DNA from 3 places in the Metabacillus mesotrionivorans genome. Region 3 is predicted to be linked to each of the others. Evidence: riboswitches for the same ligand, from Rfam matches in the RefSeq annotation. Region 3 holds a riboswitch; each other region holds the start of a gene.
The links. Region 3 has a riboswitch for S-adenosylmethionine ahead of ACTSEZ_RS11010 (methionine ABC transporter ATP-binding protein). Riboswitches for the same ligand answer to the same signal wherever they lie in the genome.
Positions count from the first base shown of each region.

Region 1: another riboswitch for S-adenosylmethionine. It lies ahead of ACTSEZ_RS00245 (MetQ/NlpA family ABC transporter substrate-binding protein); the one in region 3 lies ahead of ACTSEZ_RS11010 (methionine ABC transporter ATP-binding protein).
Region 2: another riboswitch for S-adenosylmethionine. It lies ahead of mtnW (2,3-diketo-5-methylthiopentyl-1-phosphate enolase); the one in region 3 lies ahead of ACTSEZ_RS11010 (methionine ABC transporter ATP-binding protein).

Region 1 is NZ_JBQMFF010000001.1:57,615-59,874, reverse strand. It holds partial or broken gene ACTSEZ_RS00250 (protein adenylyltransferase SelO) at 1-356, opposite strand, end outside; gene ACTSEZ_RS00245 (MetQ/NlpA family ABC transporter substrate-binding protein) at 487-1,302, opposite strand; SAM riboswitch class I at 1,371-1,477, opposite strand; gene ACTSEZ_RS00240 (phytoene/squalene synthase family protein) at 1,623-2,260, opposite strand, start outside.
Region 2 is NZ_JBQMFF010000001.1:599,398-601,657, reverse strand. It holds gene ACTSEZ_RS03010 (2-hydroxy-3-keto-5-methylthiopentenyl-1-phosphate phosphatase) at 1-135, opposite strand, end outside; gene mtnW (2,3-diketo-5-methylthiopentyl-1-phosphate enolase) at 132-1,370, opposite strand; SAM riboswitch class I at 1,449-1,556, opposite strand; gene ACTSEZ_RS03000 (pyridoxal phosphate-dependent aminotransferase) at 1,610-2,260, opposite strand, start outside.
Region 3 is NZ_JBQMFF010000003.1:214,488-216,747, reverse strand. It holds gene ACTSEZ_RS11015 (O-acetylhomoserine aminocarboxypropyltransferase/cysteine synthase family protein) at 1-639, shown strand, start outside; SAM riboswitch class I at 861-967, shown strand; gene ACTSEZ_RS11010 (methionine ABC transporter ATP-binding protein) at 1,098-2,123, shown strand; gene ACTSEZ_RS11005 (methionine ABC transporter permease) at 2,116-2,260, shown strand, end outside.

The DNA of each region.
Region 1 (2,260 bases), on a different contig from region 3:
CCGGGAAAATTTTGTCCTTCCTCCGCCCTTCAGCTGAATATCGATTCTTCTGTCATCCGGCGTCAGATGTTCACCAATCAGGATCGCCCGGCCGTCCCCAAGCATTGTAAAATGTCCGAATTGATGACCTGCGTAAGCTTGTGCAAGCGGCTCTGCACCATCAGGAATCCGGTTTCCGGCAAAAACGTCCGCATCTCTTTTTAATGTGTCAGCACTGAGCCCGAGAGAAACAGCCAGTTTTTCATTAAACATCACCATCTCAGGAGTGCTTGCAGGAGCCGGTGTCTGACTGGCAAAAAAGAGTGACGCCGCATGTAGCTGTTGTCAAAGTTCCATCCGCTGGTTAAATTTTTCATCCTGTCTCCTTTCTTGTTTTCATTCAGGTTTAGGACAAACTGTAATTTCAATTATTTCAGAGGAAGCGAATTTACTCAAGGAAAGAAGCAGAAAAACAGCCCGCCTCGGACTGTTTTCATTCTGCTCTATTTATTTCTCTTCCATCCACTCCGGTTTTCCAAATCCTTCAAAATCTTTGTCTATTGCCTTCTCAAACTCCTCGGATTCAACAACGTCTTTAATATCCTCGGCGATTTCCGACTCAGCGTCTTTTGTGTTCATCACAACGCGATTGCGGTGTACATCGTTCATGTTCTCAAGAGTCACCGCATCCGCAAGATCCATTTTAGCCGCAAGGGCAAAATTCCCCGGTACGGCAGAAAGGTCCGCATCTTCTACAGCTCTTGGAAGCTGTGCAGCTTCGATCGGAAGGAACGTCAGTTTTTTTATATTCTCCGTCACATCTTTTTCAGATACTTGAAGCGGGCTGACCTCTTCATTTAACTGAATCAGTCCTGCGTCCTTTAGAATATGAAGCGCCCGGGCAGCATTCGTCGGATCGTTTGGAATGGCGACTGAGGCACCCTCTTTGACTTCATCAATGTCCTTTACTTTATCAGAATACAATCCCATTGGGGCCGTCGGCACTGTGATAATTTCCGAAAGCTCCAGTTTGCTTTGCTCAGCGAATGTTTCCATGTAAATTTTGTGCTGAAACAGGTTGGCATCCAGTTCATCATTGCCAAGGGCATTATTAGGCTGAATATAATCGTTGAACTGAACAACCTCAACTTCATATCCTTTCTTTTCAAGGCCGGGTTTAATGGCCAGTTCCACCATATCTGTGTATGGACCGGCTGATGCGCCGATTTTAATTTCTTTCTTCTCTCCATTTGTTTCTTCTGCGCCGCACGCAGACAGGATTCCCGCTCCTGCCACTAATAATGCCAATACCATTTTCTTCATGTCTCTTTCCCCCTAGATTGAATAAAAAAATTCCTCCTTCATTCAGAAAGAGGAATCGTATGTATGACGACTTATCTTTCAGAATGAAGAACATTCTGCAGGATTTAGCACCGTTCCAATTAAGGAGGTTGCCGGACGTCGCAGGGCCTGTTCCCTCAGTCACTCTTGATAAGCAAGCTATTAAATTGAATAACGTAATCTTATACTGTGTATTGGGTTCTGTCAATCACTATTTTAGAATAATCAAAATAGTAAGATTAACAATCTGCTAAAAAGCACCGTCCCGATGAAGACGGTGCAGCGCAGAGCTGTGTTCAAAATCAGATCTGCGAAAGGATCGCATGTTTTTCTTCACTTGACACAAAATTCCGCTCACCGAACACATTGTAGTCATTCAAGCGGATTTTATTAAGGATCGCACGGTAAAAGTGGCCGGCCGCTTTCACAGGTGCGCGGGAATGCAGAGGGTATTCATGCATAGTCAGCATCGCTGTATCATAATGCTTTTCCGCTTCTGCCGCAAGATGCTCCCATACTCTGATGAATTCAGGGGTAACTTTCTGCTGCTGCAGATCAAATTCGGTCATTTTATGTCGTGCCATCACCTCTTCAGGGACATAAATGCGGCCGCGTTCAAGATCTTCTCCGATATCCCTTAGGATATTCGTCAGCTGCATACCGAGTCCAAGAGCAATAGCCCCTTCCCGAAGAACGTTTGTCTTTTTCGGAGCAAGCACCGGCAAAAGCATGAGGCCGACTGTGCTTGCAACGTGATACGAATAATCGAGCACTTCTTCCATAGACTGATAGCGGATTTTGACAAGATCCATTCCCTGCCCTTTAATCATATCCCGGAAAGCTTCCACATCCATATCATAATTGGTGAATGTATCGTGAAGGGCCACCCACATGAAATTGTCTCTGGAGTAGTCGCCTCTTAGAAAAGAGTCGAATTCAG
Region 2 (2,260 bases), on a different contig from region 3:
TGAGATGCGCTGGCTTAAAACGTCATCTTTCAGAGAGTTCCACTCAGAAGGTGCAAATTGTTTCATGAGCGCGATAATATTGTCATTGTTTGTTATCGTGCCGTCAAAATCGCAGATAATAACCGGTTTGCTCATCGGTTCACCTCCACCTGACCCCATAGATCCAGTGCAAGCTGAAGGTCGCGTTCACTTTTAGCTTTTTCAGATAATGAGATGCCTTCAAGCACAGCATCGATTGCAGAGCGGAAAGCTCTTCCGCCCGCCTGCGCACCGTCTGGATGCCCGTGTACGCCTCCGCCGGCATTAATGACGCTGTCGATGCCAAAATCCTGGATCAAAACAGGCACAAGACCCGGATGAATTCCTGCTGATGGAACCGGAAACGTTTCTTTTAACCCAGTGCTCTCTTTGCACGCTGCACCGATAGACAGTGCGGCATCCCTTTCAAGTGCCACACTGCCGTATGGCGACGGGAAGAGGGAAAAGTCAGCTCCGCACTGGCGAAGCAATTTTCCAAGCAGCAGAGAATGTGAAATCCCATAAAGGGCGGAAGAAGACAAAGCACCGCTTACAGCAGGGTGCGCCATGATCGGGACATGAATCTCCCTGTCTTCTGCAAGCTCCTGCAAAACGTCAAGACCATAAGCGAAAACATTAAAAAGAATGGCGTCCGCCCCAAGCTCTGAAGCGCGTCTTGCCTTCTCTTTGAGACTGAATGTCTTTCCGGTTAAGTTAACAGCGTACATCGCTTTGTGGCCGGTCTCCTCATACACCCTGCCGAGCAATTCTTTTCCTGCTGTGATTCTTTGTTCAAACGGCGTAAGCGGATTGTCAAACAGGATTTCGTCATCCTTTACAAGATCAACGCCGCCAAGCACCTGATTTCTTAGCTGTTCTTTTAAAAACGATAAATCACGTCCGATGACTCCTTTGAAAATGCTCATGAGAAGAGGCCGGTTATAGACTCCGAGTTTTTCCCTGATGCCGCTTATGCCGAATGCAGGTCCCTGAAAAGAAGAAAGAAGATCTCCTGTAAACTCCAAATCAAGCAGTTTCACTTCCCCGTCAAGAGATAGCTTTCCGAAAACCGTCGTCAGGACCGCAGGCAGGTCATGAGAATAGTTCACGCCGGGATAGAATATTTTCACAATACCTTTTTTCACTTTTTTTCCGAGAAACTCGGAAATGCGTTCTTCAGCATCTGTTTCTTCAACGGAAACAACTTGACCCTTATGCTGTTTCAGCTGCTGCTGTGTAAGCTCCGGAAGGTCCGTCCATGAGCCGACCGTAAGGCTGGTGGCAATTCCTTCTGCTTTTTTTTGGATGCTGTACTGATCATAGATGAGATAGGTTGCTGTAACGCCGCTCATGATTGTACCTGCCTTTCGCATTTAAATAAAAAAGGTCCCCTCCGCTGACGGAAGAGACCTTATCTGAAATGGGTAAGATCCTTATCTGCCAGCAATAGCTGCAAGATTTAGCACCGTGCTTAAACACTGTTTAAGTCGGTTGCCGGGCTTCATCGGGCCAGTCCCTCCACCTGCTCTTGATAAGAATTGTATATGTTCTGAATAACCTGAAATTAATTTGGATTATGACAGCTTTTCCCTCAGCTGTCAACCGGCAATGAAAAGAGATTTAAAGATTTTATTCTATCTGCGGCTTCTCTTAATCTCTCTTCAGAGGTTAAGAGTCCGGCACGGACATATCCCTCACCAAACGTCCCGAATCCAATGCCCGGCGCCACGCATACATGAGCGTGTTCCAGCAGATAGTCAGCGAAGGATTCCGATGTGAATCCCTCGGGTACAGGCAGCCATGCAAAGAATGATCCAGGCGGGGCCTCCACTTTCCAGCCGATGCGGTTCAGCGCGTTTATAAACGCCGCACGTCTGCTTTCATAGCGTGCGACAAGCTCGCTGACACAGTCCTGCGGGGCAAGAAGAGCAACAGCCGCAGCTTCCTGTATTCCGCTGAATACACTGACAAACATGTGATCCTGCAAAAGATTAATCGACTCTATGACACTTTTATTGCCTACTGCAAAACCGATCCTCCACCCTGCCATGTTATACGTCTTAGAAAGCGTATAAATTTCGATTCCAGTCTCTTTTGCTCCATCTGATTCTAGAAAGCTGATTGGCTTTCTGCCGTCAAAACCGATGCCTCCATAAGCAAAATCATGGACGACGCATATATCATTTTCTTCTGCAAACGCAACCGTTTCATCGAAAAAGCTCCTGCTGGCCACTGCCCCTGT
Region 3 (2,260 bases):
AAATTTGACTGGAACAGCAGAAAGTTCCCGGGTTTCACCACACCTGACCCAAGCTATCATAACCTGGTTTACGCAGAAGCCCTTCCGGAAGCGGCTTATATTGTAAAAGCCAGAGTGCAGCTGCTGAGAGATCTTGGTCCTGCACTCAGCCCGTTTAATGCTTTTCAATTTAACCTCGGTCTTGAAACGCTGCATGTCAGAATGAAAGAGCATATCTCGAATACGAGGAAGGTTGTATACTATCTGAATGGACATCCTGCAGTTAAATGGGTTCTCTATCCTGAAGATTCAAAGCATCCGGACCGGGCACTTGCTGAGAAATACTTGCCGGAGGGAGCTGGTGCAGTCGTGGTGTTCGGCATTGAAGGCGGACGCGAAGCAGGGGCTAAAGTGATCAACTCTGCGGAGCTGTGGTCACACGTTGCAAATGTAGGGGATGCAAAGAGCCTCATCATTCATCCGGCAAGCACGACACATCAGCAGCTCGACGCTGACGGCCTGAGAAAATCAGGCGTAACAGAGGATTTAATCAGGCTCTCTGTTGGCATTGAACATATAGACGATCTGCTCGAAGACTTGGAGCAGGCAATTGAAAAGGCTGTCGGCATAAGGTCACTGACAGAATCGACAGCACGATAAGACAAGGTTATCCTCGTCCAGCTCCAGCGCCTAAATCCTCTGTCAGAACAAATCCGTCAAAAAAGTCAAACCCGGACTTTTTCGCCGGATTCTTATCTGCCTATCGGATCTGACCAAGGCGCTTGCGCTTTTGTTCTTGACACGTACTTTTGTTGCATGATAGAATCACTCTCGTACTATAAACTCACTAAATATACAGTCAATTTAATAAATTTGTCAGTCTCTTATCCAGAGAGGTGGAGGGAAGTGCCCTATGAAGCCCGGCAACCGTCAACATTGTTGAAAAGGTGCCAATTCACTCAAAGCTTGCAGCTTTGAAAGATGAGAGAAAGGTTTTTTCACATATGCCTTTCTGCTCATTTCTGCAGAAAGGCTTTTTTGTTTACTGAGAAAAAACATGAAGCAAGGCGATATAGAGCAAAATGTTAGTGAGTGGAATTTTGGAAGAAGGTGAATTCATGATTACGCTAAAGGACGTACGAAAAGTCTTTCAGACGAAGAATGGCCGAGTTACGGCTGTTGATTCCGTCAATCTGGACATAAACAAAGGTGAAATTTTCGGAATTATCGGTTATAGCGGCGCCGGGAAAAGTTCACTTATCCGCCTGCTGAACGGACTTGAAAAACCAACGGAAGGCTCCATTCAGGTGGCCGGCCAGGGCATCGATAAAATCAGCGGCAGCGATCTTAGAAAAGCGCGGCAGGAAATCAGCATGATTTTCCAGCATTTTAACCTTCTTTGGTCAAGAACAGTCCGTGAAAACATTTCGTTTCCGCTAGAGATTGCCGGAATAAAAAGTGCTCAGCGGGCTAAAAGGGTTGAAGAGCTGATTAAGCTTGTCGGACTTGAAGGCCGGGAAGACTCATATCCTTCCCAGCTGAGCGGAGGACAAAAGCAGAGGGTCGGTATTGCGAGAGCCCTTGCCAACAATCCAAAAGTGCTGCTTTGTGACGAGGCAACCTCAGCACTTGACCCGCAGACAACCGATTCCATTCTTGACCTGCTTGTTGACATTAACGAACGGTTAGGGCTGACGATTGTTCTGATTACCCACGAAATGCATGTTATCCGAAAAATCTGCCACCGCGTGGCAGTCATGGAAAGCGGAAAAATTGTTGAACAGGGAGAAGTGCTTGACGTATTCAGAAGGCCACAGCAGTCGATCACCAAGCGCTTTGTGAAACAAATAACAGAGCCGGACGACACGCAGGAAACAATGGAGCTGATCCTTGAAAAATATAAGCAAGGCATGGTTATTCAGCTGACATTTGTAGGTGACTCAACTGAAAATCCCCTTATTACGAACCTGATCCGAAACCATCCGATTCAGGTAAACATTCTTCAGGGGAAAATTTCACAAACGCAAAGCGGATCTTACGGCACACTGTTTATCCACATGGACGGCGAACAGGGTGAGCTTGAAAGAGCGATGGCCTACATCCGCAGCCAAGAGGTCGAGGCGGAGGTGATTTCAAATGTTTGAGAACGTGAGATGGGAAAACGTATGGGAAGCAACCAGTGAAACCCTGTTCATGACTGCATTCTCGGTGGCGGCGACATTTGTACTGGGCATTATCCTCGGCTTGCTGCTCTTCCTGACATCCAGAGGCGGAATTTGGG